Regions from separate parts of the Phytobacter palmae genome, predicted to be linked through region 2. Evidence: riboswitches for the same ligand, from Rfam matches in the RefSeq annotation. Region 2 holds a riboswitch; the other holds the start of a gene.
The links. Region 2 has a riboswitch for cobalamin ahead of AAIG39_RS05545 (cobyrinic acid a,c-diamide synthase CobB). Riboswitches for the same ligand answer to the same signal wherever they lie in the genome.
Positions count from the first base shown of each region.

Region 1 (9,733 bases), on a different contig from region 2:
ATTCTGCTCTCCGATGTGAGCGGTATTCTGGATGGTAAAGGTCAGCGTATTGCCGAGATGACGGCGGCTAAAGCTGAGCAGTTAATTGCGCAGGGCATCATCACCGATGGCATGATTGTGAAAGTGAATGCGGCGCTGGATGCGGCACGTACGTTGAATCGCCCGGTGGATATCGCCTCCTGGCGGCATGCGGATCAGTTACCGGCGCTGTTTAACGGCACACCAATCGGCACACGTATTCTGGCTTAAAATTTTCCCTGACCCTCTCTTTAGAGGAGAGGGTGAAAGACAGGCAACATTAAACGAATTTAAGGAAGCATGTTATGGCACTTTGGGGTGGGCGTTTTACTCAGGCAGCAGATCAACGGTTCAAACAGTTCAATGACTCTTTGCGCTTTGACTATCGCCTGGCGGAGCAGGATATCGTTGGCTCTGTGGCCTGGTCCAAAGCGTTGGTTACTGTGGGTGTGTTAACCAGCGAGGAGCAGCTTCAACTGGAAGATGCGCTGAATATCCTGCTGGAAGAAGTGCGTGCTAATCCACAGCAGATCCTCGAAAGCGATGCCGAAGACATTCACAGCTGGGTGGAAGGCAAACTGATTGATAAAGTCGGTCAGTTGGGGAAAAAGCTGCACACCGGGCGTAGCCGTAACGATCAGGTCGCGACCGATCTCAAACTGTGGTGCAAAGACACGGTGGCTGAGCTGCTGACCGCAAACCGTCAGTTGCAAAGCGCGCTGGTTGAAACCGCAGAGAATAACCAGGATGCGGTAATGCCGGGTTACACCCACCTGCAACGTGCGCAACCTGTCACTTTTGCCCACTGGTGCCTGGCCTATGTAGAAATGCTGGCGCGTGATGAAAGCCGTCTGCAGGATACGCTTAAGCGCCTGGACGTGAGCCCGCTGGGCTGTGGTGCGCTGGCGGGCACCGCTTATGAAATTGATCGCGAACAGCTGGCAGGCTGGCTGGGTTTTGCATCCGCAACCCGCAACAGCCTGGACACCGTTTCTGACCGTGACCATGTACTGGAGCTGCTCTCTGATGCATCTATCGGTATGGTCCATCTCTCTCGTTTCGCCGAAGATCTGATTTTCTTCAATACCGGTGAAGCCGGATTTGTTGAATTGTCCGATCGCGTTACCTCCGGCTCGTCCCTGATGCCACAGAAGAAAAATCCGGATGCGCTGGAGCTGATCCGCGGCAAATGTGGCCGTGTACAGGGAGCGCTGACCGGTATGATGATGACCCTGAAAGGCCTGCCGCTGGCGTACAATAAAGATATGCAGGAAGACAAAGAAGGACTGTTCGATGCTCTCGATACCTGGCTTGACTGCCTGCACATGGCGGCGCTGGTGCTGGACGGCATTCAGGTGAAACGTCCGCGTTGCCAGGAAGCGGCGCAGCAGGGTTATGCGAACGCGACCGAGCTGGCGGATTATCTGGTTGCCAAAGGTGTGCCATTCCGTGAAGCGCACCATATTGTTGGTGAAGCTGTGGTGGAAGCTATCCGTCAGAGTAAACCGCTCGAAGAGCTGGCGCTGGCGGATTTGCAAAAATTTAGCGCGGTGATTGCCGATGATGTTTATCCGATTTTGTCGCTGCAATCTTGCCTTGATAAACGCGCAGCAAAAGGTGGCGTATCACCAAAACAGGTCGCTCAGGCCATTGTCGATGCGAAAAACCGCCTGGTTTAATCCTCTTTGCTCTTCCCCAAAGGGCGAAAGAGCAAACCCTGACAAAGGCAGCGCTTGCTGCCTTTTCTCTTTTTATTGTGCGCAAAAAAAAAGCGGACCGTAGGGTCCGCAAATGTTCACGTTGGCTTTAGTTGTTCAGAGAGAACTTGCAGTGGCATCAAGGGTAATGATTCCCGCTTCGTTTCTTGAGTTAATGATTGAACAGAATGCTTGATAGGGATAATCGTTCGTTGCTATTCTATCTATCGCCATGAACTATCGTGGCGACGGAGGATGAATAATGAATATTCGTGATCTTGAATATCTGGTGGCGTTAGCTGAACACCGCCATTTTCGCCGTGCTGCGGATTCCTGCCACGTCAGCCAACCAACACTGAGCGGGCAAATTCGTAAACTGGAAGACGAGCTTGGCGTTATGCTGCTGGAGCGTACCAGCCGCAAGGTCTTGTTCACTCAGGCCGGTTTACTGCTGGTGGATCAGGCGCGTACCGTGCTGCGTGAGGTCAAAGTGCTCAAGGAGATGGCAAGTCAGCAAGGGGAAACGATGTCCGGCCCACTGCATATTGGCTTAATCCCTACCGTTGGACCCTATCTGCTCCCGCATATTATCCCTATGCTGCATCAGACGTTCCCGAAACTGGAAATGTATCTGCATGAAGCGCAGACCCATCAGCTTCTGGCGCAACTGGACAGCGGCAAGCTGGATTGTGCAATCCTGGCACTGGTGAAAGAGAGTGAGGCCTTTATTGAGGTGCCGCTTTTCGACGAACCCATGATGCTGGCGATTTACGAAGACCATCCGTGGGCGAATCGCGACCGCGTCCCGATGTCCGATCTGGCGGGTGAAAAACTTCTCATGCTGGAAGATGGGCATTGCCTGCGCGATCAGGCGATGGGCTTCTGCTTTGAAGCGGGTGCAGATGAAGACACTCACTTCCGGGCGACCAGTCTGGAGACACTTCGCAATATGGTAGCTGCAGGCAGCGGAATCACGTTACTGCCAGCGCTGGCGGTACCGCGTGAGCGTGTGCGGGATGGTGTAGTGTATCTGCCATGTATAAAACCGGAGCCGCGTCGTACGATTGGTCTGGTTTATCGTCCTGGCTCACCGCTGCGTAGCCGCTATGAGCAGCTGGCAGAGGCCATCCGTGGTGCGATGGATGGCCATTTCGACAGTGCGTTAAAACAGGCGGTTTAAGCCATTTAGCGCGGCTACCCGATAGGCTTCTGCCATGGTCGGATAGTTAAAGGTGGTGTTAACAAAGTATTCGATTGTGTTACCGCCACCTTTTTGCTCCATAATCGCCTGGCCGATATGAATGATTTCGGCCGCGCGTTCCCCAAAGCAGTGAATCCCTAGAATCTCTTTGGTTTCGCGATGGAACAGGATTTTCAGCGTGCCAACGTTCATGCCCACAATCTGCGCTCGCGCCAGGTGTTTAAACTGAGCCCGGCCCACCTCATAAGGTACTTTCATTGCCGTTAGCTGCTGCTCGGTTTTGCCCACAGAGCTAATTTCCGGAATGGTGTAAATGCCGGTTGGAATGTCTTCAACCAGGTGTGCTGTCGCTTCACCTTTCACCATCGCCTGCGCGGCAATACGCCCCTGATCATAAGCCGCCGAAGCAAGGCTTGGGTAACCGATCACGTCGCCAACGGCATAAATATGCGGTAACGCTGTCTGGTACATACTGTTGACTTTCAACTGACCACGGCCATCAGCATCCAGACCAATATTTTCCAGTTGTAAACTGTCGGTGTTGCCGGTACGACCATTTGCGTAGAGCAGACAGTCTGCTTTCACTTTCTTGCCGGATTTCAGGTGCATAATCACACCATCATCCATTCCCTCAATCTGCTCATACTCTTCGTTATGGCGAATAACGACGCCGCTGTTCCAGAAGTGATAGGAAAGGGAGTCCGACATTTCCTGATCCAGGAAGGCCAGCAGGCGATCACGGGTGTTGATCAGATCGACTTTGACATTCATTCCCCGGAAGATCGAAGCGTATTCGCAGCCGATCACCCCCGCACCGTAGATGATCACGTGGCGAGGTTCGTGGTGCATATTCAGAATCGAGTCACTGTCATAAATGCGCGGATGAGAGAAGTCCACATCGGCCGGGCGATAGGGGCGAGAGCCACAGGCTATCACGAACTTCTCGGCGGTGAGGGTTTCCACTGAACCATCCGGGCATTCCAGCGAAACTGTGTGAGGATCAATAAAATGGGCGTTACCCTGCAAGATCTCACAGCGATTACGCTCATAAAAACCTTGCCGCATCTGCGTTTGTTGGTTAATCACGCTATCCGCATGATTGAGAATATCGGCGAAAGAGGAACGAAGAAGGCGGGTGTGGTCGCTATATAAAGGGTTTTGGTTAAATTCGATAATACGGCTGACCGCGTGGCGAAGGGCTTTCGAAGGGATGGTTCCCCAGTGGGTACATCCTCCGCCCACGTTGTGATAGCGCTCAATGACTGCTATCCGGGCACCTTGTTTAACCAGCCCCATAGCAGCGCCTTCGCCGCCGGGACCGGAGCCTATAACTATTGCGTCGTAATCGTAGGAATGTGGCATGGGAGGGCTTACCTGTTCTTATACATAAAAACAACATAATAGTAACATCGTTAGCGGGATAACCCAATTATCGTTGTGCTTTTTTCATGCAGTAAAGCAGAAAGAGCTCGTAAACAATCATTCACAATCCAGTACAATCCGATTAGTTTTATTCTCTGGTATAGTGCCAGCAGGTCTGCGGAGGGATTCAAGCATCGTGATGGGCGTTAGAGCGCAACAAAAAGAAAAAACCCGGCGTTCGCTGGTTGAGGCGGCATTTAGCCAGCTTAGCGCTGAGCGCAGTTTTGCCAGCCTGAGTTTGCGCGAAGTTGCGCGTGAGGCGGGCATTGCCCCGACGTCCTTTTATCGCCATTTCCGCGATGTGGATGAGCTCGGCCTGACCATGGTCGATGAGAGCGGCTTAATGCTGCGTCAGTTGATGCGTCAGGCACGCCAGCGTATCGCAAAAGGCGGCAGTGTTATTCGAACTTCCGTTTCGACCTTTATGGAATTTATCGGCAACAATCCGAACGCATTTCGCCTGCTGCTCCGTGAACGGTCCGGCACCTCAGCGGCATTCCGCGCTGCGGTAGCACGTGAAATTCAGCACTTTATTGCGGAACTTGCCGATTATCTCGAACTCGAAAACCATATGCCGCGTGCGTTCACCGAAGCGCAGGCCGAGGCAATGGTCACTATTGTTTTCAGCGCGGGTGCCGAGGCACTGGATATCGGCGTTGAGCAACGCAGGCAATTAGAAGAGCGACTGGTATTGCAGCTGCGGATGATCTCCAAAGGTGCGTACTACTGGTATCGCCGTGAACAAGAGAAACTGGCGCATCAAACCGACGAGTGAAGGATAAGTAATGAAACAATCTGTCCAGGATAGAGGTACATTGTTGCTGGCGCTGATCGCTGGCTTATCGATTAATGGCGCATTTGCAGCGATTTTTAGCTCGATCGTGCCTTTTTCCGTCTTCCCGATCATCTCACTGGTGCTAACGGTGTACTGCCTGCATCAGCGCTATCAAAACCGAACTATGCCGGTCGGGTTGCCGGGCCTGGCCGCGGCCTGCTTTATTCTGGGCGTGTTACTTTACAGCACCGTTGTACGGGCGGAATATCCGGCTATTGGCTCTAATTTCCTGCCAGCGGTATTGTCCGTAATCCTGGTTTTCTGGATTGGTTATCGCATGCGTAACCGTAAGTCAGAACTGTAAACCATAGATGAAGCGCATCCTGCCCTTGAGCTGATGCGCTTCGTCTTCTATTTCGCAGTGAGCAATACGCCGCACTCCATATGGTGCGTGTAAGGGAACTGATCGAACAGCGCAAGGCGTTCAACGCGGTGTGTCTGGCTCAGAGTTTCCAGGTTCTTACACAGTGTCTGCGGATTACAGGAGATATAAAGAATACGCGGATAGGCCTGCACCATCTTTTCCGTTTCCGCATCCAGCCCGCTACGCGGCGGATCGACAAAAATCGTCTCGCACTGATAATCTTTCAAATCGATACCCTGCAAGCGGTTGAATTCACGCACGCCGTTCATTGCCTGGGTAAACTCTTCTGCTGACATACGAATGATTTGCACGTTATCGATATGATTCGCGGCGATATTATATTGTGCAGCCGCAACCGAAGGCTTGGCGATTTCTGTAGCCAGAACGCGATCAAAATTACGTGCAAGTGCCAGTGAGAAATTGCCGTTGCCGCAGTAGAGCTCCAGCAGGTCGCCTGTTGAATCTTTCGTTGCGCCCAGTGCCCACTCCAGCATCTGAATATTCATTGCCGCGTTGGGTTGTGTGAAGCTGTTTTCAACCTGGCGATAAATCATCTCTTTTCCGGCAACCGGTAGACGTTCGTCAATATAATCCTGATCCAGTTCGATTTTAGTTTTGGTGGCGCGTCCGATCAGGTGCACATTCAGGTTTTTCGCACGTAAGGCATCACGCAGACGCGTGGCCTCTTCACGCCATTCGTCATCCAGTTTTTTGTGATACAGCAGGGAGACAACGGCCTGATTGCTCATGGTGGTCAGGTAGTCAATCTGAAACAACTTGTGGCGAAGCACTTTATTGCCTCGCAGGCCGTCCATCATCTCTTTCATTAACTGATTGATCAGTTCGCTTGCCGCCGGGAAGCTATCGACGCGGATTCGGCTTTTCGTCTGCTGATCAAAAATAATGTGGTAGAGATCGTCGCCATCGTGCCAGATACGAAATTCGGCGCGCATGCGGTAATGGCTGACCGGTGAACGGAACACCTCCGGAACGGGCGCGGAAAAAGGCGTCATCATGGCTTGCAGACGTACGACTTTCTCAGCCAGCTGGGCTTCGTACTGTTCTGTCGGCAGGTGTTCGGGTGTCATTGTGCTTCCTGAATGATTAAGAATAACGCGGGGGATTGTAGGGATTGCTCAGGGGATGTCCAGTCCTGGATGTTTTTTCAATTCCCGGCATAGCAGTCTGGACATCTATATGTTTCTGAATGTAGCATCCTTGTTCCGGTCCTGTGAGTTAAAAGGGAATCCAGTGTAAATCTGGAGCTGACGCGCAGCGGTAAGGATGTGTGGGATGATAGCGAAAGCAGACACTGCATATATATGTGGGAAGTCATCATCTTGTTGTACCTCCCAGCCCGAAGACCTGCCGGAATTACGTCGCATTTGGCGCCATCATCGCGAGCTATTGATGACGCCTGCGGCATCCTTATTATTTTGTGGATGCTCTCACAATGATTAAAAAAGCTTCGCTGCTGACGGCGCTCTCCGTCACGGCATTTTCCGGCTGGGCGCAGGATGGTAACCCGGACTCTCTGGTAGTAACAGCAAACCGTTTTCAACAACCGGTGAATACCGTACTGGCACCCACCGATGTGGTGACGCGTGAGGATATTCAACGCTGGCAGTCAAAAGACCTTAACGATGTGATGCGTCGCCTGCCTGGAGTGGATATTGCCCAGTATGGTGGAATAGGGCAGAGCTCCTCTCTCTTTGTTCGCGGTACCGAAGCGCGTCATGTGCTGGTATTGATTGACGGCGTACCGATGGCGCGTGCCGGTATTGGCAACGCAATTGATATTGGTCAGATCCCGGTGTCGCTGGTACAGCGTATTGAATATATCCGTGGGCCACGTTCTGCGGTTTATGGCTCAGGAGCCATTGGTGGCGTGGTTAACATCATTACGATGAGTGACGATGAGTGTGCGCAGATTAACGCAGGGATGGGAAGCAACAGTTACCAGAACTATGACGGCGCGATAAATCAACGCTTTGGCGATACGATGGTGACGGCTGCTGGCGCGTATCAGACGACCAAAGGTTTTAACGTACAACCCGATTCAACCTATGCGGATGACAGCGATCGCGACGGTTATCGCAATAAACTATTCTGGGGCGGCGTTCAGCATAAATTTAACGATAGCATCTCAGGGTTCTTCCGCGGGTATGGCTACAGCTCAAATACCGATTACGACCAGGGCAGTGGTGGTTACGCAGGCGGTGGTGATGAAAGCCAGAATTACACCCAATCATGGGATACCGGCCTTAATTATCATTCCGGTATCTATTCATCTCAGCTGATTGCCAATTATCAGCACCTTAAAAATTATAATTACAATGCGCAGGATGGTCGCTATGCAGCGAGCGCAAGCCTGGACAATATGGAGCAGCGTTACATCCAGTGGGGTAACAACGTCGAGGTTGGACATGGCTCCGTTAGCGGTGGCGTTGACTGGAAACAGGAGAAACTGCAATCCAGCGGCACATCCAATACGGATATCTACAAGCGCGATACCACCGGGCTCTATCTGACAGGTCAGCAGCAAATTGACAAGGTAACCCTGGAAGCATCCGGGCGTGAAGACCATGACGAACAGTTCGGCTGGCATGGTACCTGGCAGACAGCGGCGGGTTGGGAGTTCGTTGATAATTACCGTGTAACGCTTTCTTACGGTACCGGGTTCCTGGCTCCGTCACTTGGTCAGCAGTTTGGTGCGGAGCGGTTTGGTATTGCTTCCAACCCGAATCTGAAACCAGAAGAGTCAAAGCAATGGGAAGCTGGGCTTGAAGGCCTGACGGGACCGCTGGACTGGCGACTGTCTACATATCGCTATGAAATCAATAACTTGATTGATTACGATAACAACGCTTATTACAACGTAAAATCGGCCACCATTAAAGGTCTGGAGTGGACCGGAAACGTGACAACAGGTCCTGTCGATCATCATTTAACGCTGCAATATATCGATCCGCGTGATGACGAAACCAATAAGGTGCTTGCACGTCGTGCGAAGCAGCAGGTTAAGTACGAACTGACCGGGCAGATTTATGACCTGGGCTGGAATGTTGCGTATCAATATCTGGGGCAACGCTATGACAACGCCTATGACGCAACAACTTATACCTCCCATACAGTTAAACTGGGCGGTGTAAGCGTCTGGGACATTGGATTGTCATATCCAATGACCTCTCACCTGACAGTTCGTGGTAAAATAGCCAACCTGTTCGATAAAGATTACGAGACAGCTTATGGCTACCAAACTGCAGGACGAGAATACACCTTGTCTGGCAGCTACACCTTCTAAACTGCGGCCTACCGTGCTGGTGTTCGATTCTGGCGTTGGTGGGTTATCGGTTTATGATGAGGTCCGGCACCTCCTGCCGGACCTGCATTACATTTACGCATTCGACAATGTCGCCTTTCCTTATGGTGAAAAGAGCGAAGAATTCATCGTTGAACGTGTTGTCGAAATTGTCACTGCCGTTCAGGCTCAATATCCCCTGGCGCTTGCCGTTATTGCCTGTAATACCGCCAGCACTGTTTCTTTACCTGCGCTACGCGAGAAATTCGCTTTCCCGGTTGTTGGGGTGGTTCCCGCCATCAAACCCGCTGCACGCTTAACGGCGAATGGTGTGGTGGGATTACTGGCGACACGAGCGACCGTAAAACGTCCTTATACCCATGAACTCATTAAGCGCTTCGCTAACGAATGCAAAATTGAATTGCTGGGTTCTGCGGAGATGGTTGAGCTTGCGGAAGCGAAGTTACACGGTAAACCCGTTCCGTTGGATGAGCTCAAACGCATCTTACGCCCGTGGCTGCGGATGCCGGAGCCACCCGATACCGTGGTGCTCGGCTGTACACACTTCCCTTTATTGCAGCATGAGTTGTTACAGGTTCTTCCCGAGGGGACGAGGCTGGTAGATTCTGGTGCGGCTATTGCGCGTCGTACGGCATGGTTGCTTGAGCATGAAGCACCTGAGGCTAAATCAGAAGATGAGAATCTGGCCTATTGCATGGCTGTCACACCAGAAACTGTTCTTTTATTGCCCGTTCTACAGCGCTATGGCTTCGGAACGCTCGAAAAACTCGCACTTTAATTGTCTTTTGAGCAAAAAAGAGACGGTTGAAAAATTTTTTAAAATTAGGGCTTGTCACTTCACAGGAACTCCCTATAATGCGCCTCCACTGACACG
Region 1 covers NZ_JBCIVJ010000016.1:119,329-129,061, forward strand. Annotated here, with positions in the region: gene argB (acetylglutamate kinase) at 1-249, shown strand, start outside; gene argH (argininosuccinate lyase) at 324-1,697, shown strand; gene oxyR (DNA-binding transcriptional regulator OxyR) at 1,978-2,895, shown strand; gene sthA (Si-specific NAD(P)(+) transhydrogenase) at 2,878-4,278, opposite strand; gene fabR (HTH-type transcriptional repressor FabR) at 4,475-5,113, shown strand; gene AAIG39_RS18910 (YijD family membrane protein) at 5,124-5,477, shown strand; gene trmA (tRNA (uridine(54)-C5)-methyltransferase TrmA) at 5,525-6,625, opposite strand; cobalamin riboswitch at 6,745-6,924, shown strand; gene btuB (TonB-dependent vitamin B12 receptor BtuB) at 6,991-8,841, shown strand; gene murI (glutamate racemase) at 8,786-9,637, shown strand.
Region 1: it holds a riboswitch for cobalamin, as region 2 does, so the genes downstream of both, btuB (TonB-dependent vitamin B12 receptor BtuB) here and AAIG39_RS05545 (cobyrinic acid a,c-diamide synthase CobB) in region 2, are expected to answer to the same signal.

Region 2 (9,733 bases):
ATTGCCGGTGTGACGCTTGGATGGTGGGAAATTTGCATCATCTGGGGGCTGGGCATTTCCCTGGCTGTCTATCTCACCGCAGGAGTGTCTGGAGCGCATCTTAACCCTGTGGTTACCATTGCGTTATGGCTTTTCGCCTGTTTTCCCGTGCGTAAAGTCGTGCCCTACATTATTGCGCAAATAGCCGGTGCGTGCGGTGGCGCGGCAATGGTCTATCTGCTCTACCATAATGTGTTTGTCGAATATGAAACCGCGCATAATCTGGTGCGGGGAAGCGCAGAGAGCTTGCAACTGGCGGGCCTGTTTACTACATATGCGGCTCCGGCATTAAGTATCTGGCAGGCTGCTCTGGTGGAAATCGTGATTACTTCCATCTTTATGTGCATGATCATGGCGTTAACGGATGATGGTAACGGCGTACCGCGTGGCCCACTGGCTCCGCTGTTGATTGGTATCCTGGTCGCGGTCATCGGTGCTTCTTTAGGGCCGCTAACCGGCTTCGCCATGAATCCGGCCCGCGACTTCGGTCCGAAAATTTTCTTGTTCCTGGCGGGCTGGGGCACAATCGCCTTTACGGGCGGGCGCGAAATCCCTTATTTCCTGGTACCGATGTTCGCCACTGTTATCGGGGGATGCGCGGGGGCTGCCTGCTATCGTTATCTGATTGGTAAAAATCTGCCCTGCAATGCGTGCAAACTTGAGGAAAGTGAAAACTGAAGCATATTCAGAATAGCCTGATGCAATAAATGCCAGTGTGAAATTATTTCGTGATCTGCTTTCACGAACGCACTTAATCGTCTCCCTGGGAAGGGAGACTTTTGTTATCTTGAATTCAACCTATGGTCATTCAATGTTATTTATAGTTATTTAATATGAATGATGTGTAAACAAAATAGGTTTGTTTATAACAATAAATTAAAATTAACTGAGAGGTTTTATCATGATTTCTGCGAGTGCACTAAACTCCGAACTCATTAATAAAATCGCCCAGGATTTTGCACAAGCCACCGGTCTGGCCGTTGTTGTCGTTAATATCCACGGCGAAGAAATTTCCGAGCTTTTCAACTTCACCCCGTTTTGCCAGTTGATGCGTCAGAACCCGCAGCACAGCGCACGGTGTCGTATGAGCGATCGTTGTGGCGGCTTCGAAGCCTCTAAATCCAACCAACCCTGTATCTACCGTTGTCACGCCGGACTTACCGACTTTTCTATTCCTCTGGTCATTGCCGGGCACCTGGTCGGGTTTGTACTGTGTGGGCAGGTGCGTTTGCGCGAAGGCGATAATGTTGAACTCATTAATATTCTTAATATTGATGATCGCTGGCAGGCGGATCAGAAATTAATGGATGAGTTTCTGAATGTACCAGAGATGGATTACTCCCGGGTTATCGCATCGGCAGATCTGCTTAAGCTGATTGTCGAAAATTGTCTTAAAAAACAGCTCAACTTTGTTGTCATCAAAGATCAGCAACAGGCGCAGGAGACGGGGCGAACGAGTCGAAATCAGGGGCCTCATGACAGCAAGATGAAAAAGGCGTTGCGCTATATTGACGCCCATCTCTCGGATGAGTTGCGCCTGGAAGATGTTGCGGCGCATGTTTATCTCAGCCCGTACTATTTCAGTAAACTGTTCAAAAAATATCAGGGAATTGGCTTTAATGCCTGGGTGAATCGCCAGCGTATGGCCAGTGCTCGTGAAATGCTTTGCCACAGTGACTGGAGTATCGCCAGCATCGCCCGTAATTTAGGTTTTTCTCAAACGAGCTATTTTTGCAAAGTATTTCGCCAGACATACCAGGTGACGCCGCAAGTTTTTCGCCTGCAGAATAATGCAAACTATGACGGCGATTAAATTTCCGATAACAATATTTTGTTATTTGCCAAATCAATAAAATTGCCTGGAAGGCCGTCGAAATAAGAGATTCAAGTAAAGGCTGAACAATAAATTGTTATAGCGCAACAAATTATTGCCCCTGCAGGGATAAACTGAACCAGTTTTTATTTCCCTGATGCGATAGATTGCAGTCAGGAGCAAAATCACTTTTCAGCAATATGCTGTATCAGTGAAACGAACAATGAAGCCAACAGGTTTGCCGCAAATTATCGCGGCTGGGAAGGGGGTGAGAATCCCCCGCAGCCCCCGCTGCTGTGATGCTGACGACCCCGTAATCACCACTGATCGCAAGATTGGGAAGGACGGGCGAGGACGACGCTAAGCCAGAAGACCGACCTGATGGTTACTCTCAACAACTTCGGTGGGAAGTCAGTTGCTCAGACGCGTACAGTCATTGACTGGAATCACGCACAGCCTGACACAGCCTTTCCACCCTGAACGGGGTCTTAAGGTATGTCTGACGGGCGTCGCGCCTTTATCCTTGCCGGTACCGGAAGTGGCTGTGGTAAAACCACCGTTACTCTTGGCTTGCTGAGCGTTTTACAGCAGCGCGGTATGCGGGTACAGCCATTTAAAGTCGGCCCGGACTATCTCGATACCGCCTGGCATACCGCCGTAACGGGCGTTGAGTCCCGCAACCTTGACAGCTTTATGCTCCCCGCCCCGACGCTGAATGCCTTGTTTAATCAACAAATGGGCGACGCGGATATCGCCGTGATTGAAGGTGTTATGGGCCTGTACGATGGTTATGGCACTGACCCCAATTATTGCAGCAGCGCCGCACTGGCAAAACAGCTTGGCGTACCGGTCATTTTGCTGGTCGATGGAAAAGCGGTGTCGACCTCTATCGCCGCTACGGTAATGGGTTTTCAACATTTCGACCCGGCACTCAATATCGCGGGTGTTATTGTTAACCGCGTCAATAGCGACAGCCATTACCAGTTGCTCAGGCATGCTATCGAACACTATTGCGGCATTCCTGCGCTGGGCTATGTGCCTGTCACGTCCGGGGTGACGCTACCGGAACGTCATCTGGGGCTGGTCACTGCACGTGAATCTGTCATCGATTCCCGACCCTGGCGTGATTTTGCCGGGTGTATCGCGCAAACACTGAATATCGATACGTTGCTTTCCCTGAGCACACTCCCGTCTTTACCGCAGGGGCAATGGCCCGCCTTACCTCTATGTGGCGAAGGGGAGGGGCTAACGCTCGCACTGGCTGATGATGAGGCATTCAACTTTTATTATCCCGATAACATAGAGTTGCTACGCAGTGCGGGTGTGAAGATTGTGCGTTTTAGCCCACTGCATGACGCTGAATTGCCCGAATGTCAGATGCTCTGGCTTGGTGGCGGTTACCCGGAACTCCACGCCCGCGCCCTTTCTGCGAATACATCCATGCTCGAAGCTATCCGTTCGGCGCACCGGCGCGGTGTGGCGATTTATGCCGAGTGCGGTGGCCTGATGTATCTCGGCTCTACGCTGCGCGATGACGCGGGCGATATTCATTCAATGGTGGGGGTGATACCCGGCCACAGCGAGATGGGAAAAGGCCTGACCCGCTTTGGTTACTGCGAAGCGACTGCCAGCCAGCCCACGCTACTTGCCGATGAAGGCGAGACGTTGCGTGGACATGAATTCCACTACTCTGATTTCAACCCTGAGCAGGATGCGGTCATGCAGTGCCGGAAAATCCGGGATGGCAAGATCTTATCCCAGTGGCAGGGAGGCTGGCAGGTGGGCAACACCTACGCCAGCTATTTGCATATCCATTTTGCCCAACGTCCGACCATGCTGAGCCGCTGGATAGCCGCCGCAAGGAGCGCGCTATGACGATCCTTGCCTGGTGTGCCGCCTGGCTTCTTGACCGCTGGCTGGGTGACCCTCCGCACTGGCCGCATCCGGTCCGCTGGATTGGCGCGCTGATCACGCAGACCCAGCGAGTCGTTCGCCGGGTCTGTCATTCGGATAGTGCTTTGCGTATCGGTGGTGGAGTGATGTGGGTGGTAGTCGTGGGGGCCACCTGGGGCGCGGCATACGGTGTGCTGACTCTCGCGCAAGCAATCCATCCGTGGCTCGGCTGGTGTGTGGAGGTGTGGATGATTTACACCTTGCTGGCGGCGCGTTGTCTGGCTGATGCGGCACGGGAAGTCGAGCAGGCCTTACGCCACGGCACGCTTGCTCAAAGCCGGGAAAAACTCTCCTGGATTGTCGGGCGCGACACCTCGCAACTACAGCCGCCGCAGATCACCCGGGCGGTCGTGGAAACCGTGGCAGAAAACACCGTGGATGGCGTTATTGCTCCGTTGTTCTTTTTATTGCTGGGCGGCGCGCCGCTGGCGATGGCCTACAAGGCTGTGAATACCCTCGATTCGATGGTGGGCTACAAACACGAAAAATATCGTGCCATTGGCATGGTGAGCGCGCGTATTGATGACGTGGCCAATTTTATCCCGGCACGCCTTAGCTGGCTGTTGTTAAGCGTTGCCGCCTGGCTTTGCCGGCTGAACCCGGCACGCGCGTTTCGCATCGGCTGGCGTGATAGACGTAATCACAGCAGTCCCAACTGCGCCTGGCCGGAGGGCACCGTTGCAGGGGCGCTTGGTGTGCAGCTTGGCGGGCCAAATGATTACTTTGGCCAGCGCGTCGAAAAACCCTTGATTGGCGATGAGACCCGCGCCATCACTGTTGACGATATTTCGCAAACCATCCGCCTTATGTGGGTAGCCTCCACCCTTGCACTGGCCGTATTTGCGCTTACGCATGTTACGCTGGCAGGAGCAGCAATCTGATGAAAACTATGGATTATTTACAGCAACCTCAGGCCATTGAAGACAAAAGTTTTGTCATTATTGGCGACATCATTCGCGAAACCCGGCCTGACTACCGTTTTGCCAGCCCTCTGCAAGAAGCCATCATCAAACGAGTGATTCACACGACCGCCGATTTCGACTGGCTGGATATCCTGTGGTTTTCTCCGCACGCGCTGGAAAGCCTCGGCCAGGCAATACACAGCGGCTGCACGCTTTACACTGACACAACGATGGCCCTTTCCGGAATCAACAAAACTCTGCTGGCAAAATTTGGCGGTGAGGTGAAGTGCTATATCAGTGACCCTCGCGTGGTGCGTAAAGCGAAAGAGGCGGGGATCACTCGCTCAATGGCGGCAGTGGATCTGGCGCTCAGCGAAGAGGGCGACAAAATCTTCGTTTTTGGTAATGCCCCCACCGCGCTCTTCCGCTTACTGGAACAAAACCCCCGCGTGCGCGGCGTAGTTGGCGTCCCGGTCGGCTTTGTCGGCGCGGCGGAATCGAAAGATGCGCTGGTGGAAAGTGGGCTACCGGGGATTGCCGCGCTGGGACGCAAAGGTGGCAGCAATGTAGCGGCGGCTATCATTAACGCCTTTTTGTATTTTATGCGGGAGGCGTAATGAGCGAAGAGACGTTCGACGCTCCGGTGTGGCACAACGGCAAAGCGCTACGCAAAGGCTATACCACCGGATCCTGCGCGACAGCGGCGGCGAAGGTTGCGGCGCTGATGGTCCTGCGCCAGCACATCATTCATCAGGTGTCGATTGTCACACCCTCCGGCGTCACGCTGCGCCTTAACGTTGAATCTCCGCATATTGAAGGTCAGCAGGGTATAGCCGCTATCCGCAAAGACGGTGGCGATGATGTCGATGCCACGCACGGCATGTTGATTTTTGCTCGCGTTACGCTGAATGAAGGCGGAGAGATTGTGCTGTCTGGTGGTGAAGGTGTGGGCACGGTGACGCGCAAAGGCATTGGCCTGCCGGTCGGCAGCGCTGCCATTAACCGTACGCCGCGGCAGACTATAGAAGCTGCCGTACGCGAAGTGATCGGCCCTTCGCGCGGCGCCGAAGTGGAAATCTTCGCACCGGAAGGGGAAGAACGGGCGCAAAAAACCTACAACAGCAGGCTGGGTATTCTGGGCGGGATTTCGATTATCGGTACCACTGGTATTGTCACGCCAATGTCTGAAGAGAGCTGGAAACGCTCACTTTCCCTGGAACTGGAAATCAAACACGAAGCCGGGCTGGAACGAGTGGTGCTGGTGCCTGGCAACCACGGGGAGCGCTTTGTCCGCGAACAGATGGGACTTTCCGGCAATATCGTGGTCACCATGAGCAATTTCGTGGGCTATATGGTTGAAGAGGCCGTTCGCCTGGGTTATCGGCAAATTGTGCTGATTGGTCATCCAGGTAAGCTGGTAAAAATTGCCGCCGGGATCTTCCACACCCATAGCCATATTGCCGATGCACGCATGGAAACACTGGTGGCGCATCTGGCGCTGCTCGGCGCCCCGCATGACTTACTGCTCAAAGTGAGCGAATGTGACACCACCGAAGCGGCGATGGAGCACATCGATGCGGCGGGATTCGATCATCTCTACAACCATCTGGCGCAGCGTATCTGTCAACGTGTCATGCAGAACCTGCGCTTTACCAAAAATCCCCCTCAGTGCGACGCCATCATGTTTTCGTTTGATAACCAAATCCTCGGCGCGAACCGCCCGTTCCGGGACATTGTGGAGGATTTGCAATGCTAACCGTCGCAGGAATGGGGCCTGCCTCACTGGCCTTAATGACGCCAATGGCGCTGGATACCGTCGCGCAGGCGGATGTCCTGATTGGTGGCAAACGCCATCTCGAACAGTTTCCTGATTTTGCCGGCGAACGTCGCGTGCTGGATGCTGACATCCCCGGATTAATCCGCTGGATTGCGCAGCGGATGCATCAGCGCGTGGTGGTGCTTGCCTCCGGTGACCCGCTGTTTTACGGCATTGGCAAACGGCTGGTGGCCGAGTTCGGCATTGAAGAGGTGCGCATTATTCCGGGCATCAGCGCCGTGCAGTATCTGTGCGCGAAGACCGGTATCGATATGAATGATATCTGGCTTACCAGCTCCCACGGGCGCGACGTAGATTTTGACGCGCTGGCCCGTTCCCCTAAAACCGCAATGGTGACCGATGTCCGCTGTGGGCCGCGGGAAATTGCCGCTGCCCTGGTGGCACGCGGTGCGGGTGAGCGCTGGCTGGTGATTGGCGAAAATCTGGCGATGGAAAACGAACATATTCACTGGCTGCTCGCCCGTGACGTCCATGCGCAGTATGAGATGAATGTTGTGGTGATCCTCAATGAAAGATGAACTGTTTTTACGCGGTGAAAATGTGCCGATGACCAAAGAAGTGGTCCGTGCGCTGGCGCTCTCACGCCTGAACTTATCCGGCGCGCGTCATCTTATTGATATTGGCGCAGGCACGGGCAGCGTCTCCATTGAGGCTGCCCTCTGCCACCCGCAATTGCAGGTGACGGCCATTGAGCGTAATCCGGCGGCGCTGGGGCTGCTGGAAGAGAACTGCCAGCACTTTGGCTGTCGCAATATCACCATTGTCCCGGGCGTGGCGCCGTTATTTATAGGCCAGCCCGCCGACGCGGTTTTTATGGGCGGCAGCGGTGGCAATCTTATTCAACTTATTGACTGGTCTTTGGCCCAACTGATCCCCGGTGGACGCCTGGTGATGACCTTTATCCTGCAGGAGAACCTCAGCAGTGCGCTGAGCCACCTCGCTGCTTGCCAGGTCGCCATGCTGGACTGCCAGCAAATTCAGGTTTCGCTTCTTCATGCGTTGGGCAGCGGCCACTACTTCAAACCGAATAACCCTGTTTTTGTGATTTCCTGCGAGAAGGAAGAGTCTCATGGCTGAACAATTTGATGCGCAAACCGTCTGGTTTGTCGGTGCTGGCCCCGGTGACCGCGAGCTGATCACCCTGAAAGGATACCGCCTGTTGCAGCAGGCACAGGTCGTTATTTACGCGGGCTCACTCATTAATACCGATCTGCTCGAATACTGCTCACCGGGCGCAGAGTGTCACGACAGTGCCGAACTGCACCTTGAACAGATTATCGACCTGATGGAGGCCGGTGTAAAAGCAGGAAAAGTAGTGGTGCGTCTGCAAACCGGTGATGTCTCCCTTTATGGCTCAGTGCGTGAACAAGGGGAAGTGCTGACTGAACGCGGTATTCAATGGAAGGTCGTTCCCGGCGTGAGTGCCTTTCTTGGGGCGGCTGCGGAACTGGGCGTGGAATATACCGTGCCGGAAGTGTCGCAGAGCCTGATTATTACCCGCCTGGAAGGTCGTACCCCGGTTCCGCCGCTGGAACAGCTGGAATCCTTTGCCAGCCACCAGACCTCAATGGCGATTTATCTCTCAGTACAGCGCATTAATCGGGTGGCGGAGCGCCTGATCGAAGGCGGTTATCCGGCAGCCACGCCCGTGGCGGTGATTTATAAAGCCACCTGGCCGGAAAGCCAGACGGTGCGCGGAACCCTTGAGGACATTGCTGACAAAGTTCGCGATGCCGGTATTCGTAAAACCGCACTGATCCTCGTTGGATCGTTCCTTGGCGAGGAGTACCACTACTCACGTCTTTATGCCGCGGATTTTAGCCATGAATACCGTAAAGCCTGAATCTATCGCTCTGTTCTGTCTGACGCCCGGCGGTGTTGCTCTGGCGAACCGGTTGAAAGGAGCACTGCCCATGACCTGCTATACCAGCGAGAAATTGCTGGAAGAGGGTTTTGTGGCTTTCGACGGCGGTTTTGCCCGGTCACTGCGCGATGCTTTCACACAGCACTCGGCGTTGGTGTTTATCGGCGCGACGGGGATTGCCGTACGGGTACTGGCCCCGCTGGTAAATGACAAATTCAGCGACCCGGCGGTGATCGTTATCGATGAACGTGGACAGCACGTCATCAGCCTGCTTTCCGGCCATTTCGGTGGGGCAAATGCGCTGGCTCGTTATCTGGCCGGCATCCTTGGTGCGGACCCGGTGATCACCACAGCAACGGATGTCAACGAACTGGCGGCGCTCGATACGCTGGCCTGCCAGCTGGATGCGCGCATGGAGGATCTGCGCGGAGCGGTAAAGACAATCAACCACTGGCTGGTCAGCGGCGAACGCATCGGCCTGTGGTGTGAAGACGCATTGCGCAATGACGTTGAACGCTGCGACACGCGTGGGTTTATTCCGGTGGCCTCTCTCGACGATATGCCTGCGTTGACGGCGCTGATTTGCGTGACCGTGCAGTCTGAACTGCCCGAACTGGCGGTGCCGGTCTACAAGCTGGTTCCCCGTCGTGTAGTGGCGGGCATTGGCTGTCGTCGCGATACCCCGTTTGCAGTGGTGTCAGGGCTGCTTAAGCAACAGTTGCAGGCATACGCTTTCGACCCCCTGGCACTGCGCGCCATAGGCAGCATCACCCTGAAAGAGCATGAGAAAGCGCTCACGCAACTGGCAGAAAGCCTGCATGTGCCGTTTGAAATCTTTACCGCTGATGCCCTGCGTCAGCATGAGCATCGTTTCCCTGCCTCTGACTTTGTGCGTCAGGCCACCGGCGTGGGAAGCGTATCCGGCCCCGCAGCCTGGCTGATGAGTCGTGGGCAACTGATTGGCGAGACTCTGCGTGAGCAGGGCGTCACTATTACTTTGGGAGTTTCACACTGATGTTAACTGTTATCGGGATTGGCCCTGGCTCACAGGCAATGATGACCATGGAGGCGACAGAAGCCTTGCAGGCTGCGGAGATCGTGGTGGGATACAAAACCTATACCCATCTGGTGAAAGCGTTCACGGGCGATAAGCAGGTGATCAAAACCGGCATGTGCAAAGAGATTGAGCGCTGCCAGGCGGCGATTGAACTGGCGCAGGCCGGGCATAACGTGGCGCTTATCAGCAGCGGCGATGCTGGCATTTACGGCATGGCGGGGCTGGTTCTTGAACTGGTTAGTAAGCAGAAACTGGACGTGGAAGTGCG
Region 2 covers NZ_JBCIVJ010000003.1:59,149-68,881, reverse strand. Annotated here, with positions in the region: gene AAIG39_RS05555 (MIP/aquaporin family protein) at 1-717, shown strand, start outside; gene pocR (transcriptional regulator PocR) at 941-1,852, shown strand; cobalamin riboswitch at 2,070-2,248, shown strand; gene AAIG39_RS05545 (cobyrinic acid a,c-diamide synthase CobB) at 2,348-3,727, shown strand; gene cbiB (adenosylcobinamide-phosphate synthase CbiB) at 3,724-4,686, shown strand; gene AAIG39_RS05535 (cobalt-precorrin-8 methylmutase) at 4,695-5,324, shown strand; gene cbiD (cobalt-precorrin-5B (C(1))-methyltransferase CbiD) at 5,324-6,463, shown strand; gene cbiE (precorrin-6y C5,15-methyltransferase (decarboxylating) subunit CbiE) at 6,457-7,062, shown strand; gene AAIG39_RS05520 (decarboxylating cobalt-precorrin-6B (C(15))-methyltransferase) at 7,052-7,621, shown strand; gene AAIG39_RS05515 (cobalt-precorrin-4 methyltransferase) at 7,614-8,387, shown strand; gene cbiG (cobalt-precorrin 5A hydrolase) at 8,368-9,423, shown strand; gene AAIG39_RS05505 (precorrin-3B C(17)-methyltransferase) at 9,423-9,733, shown strand, end outside.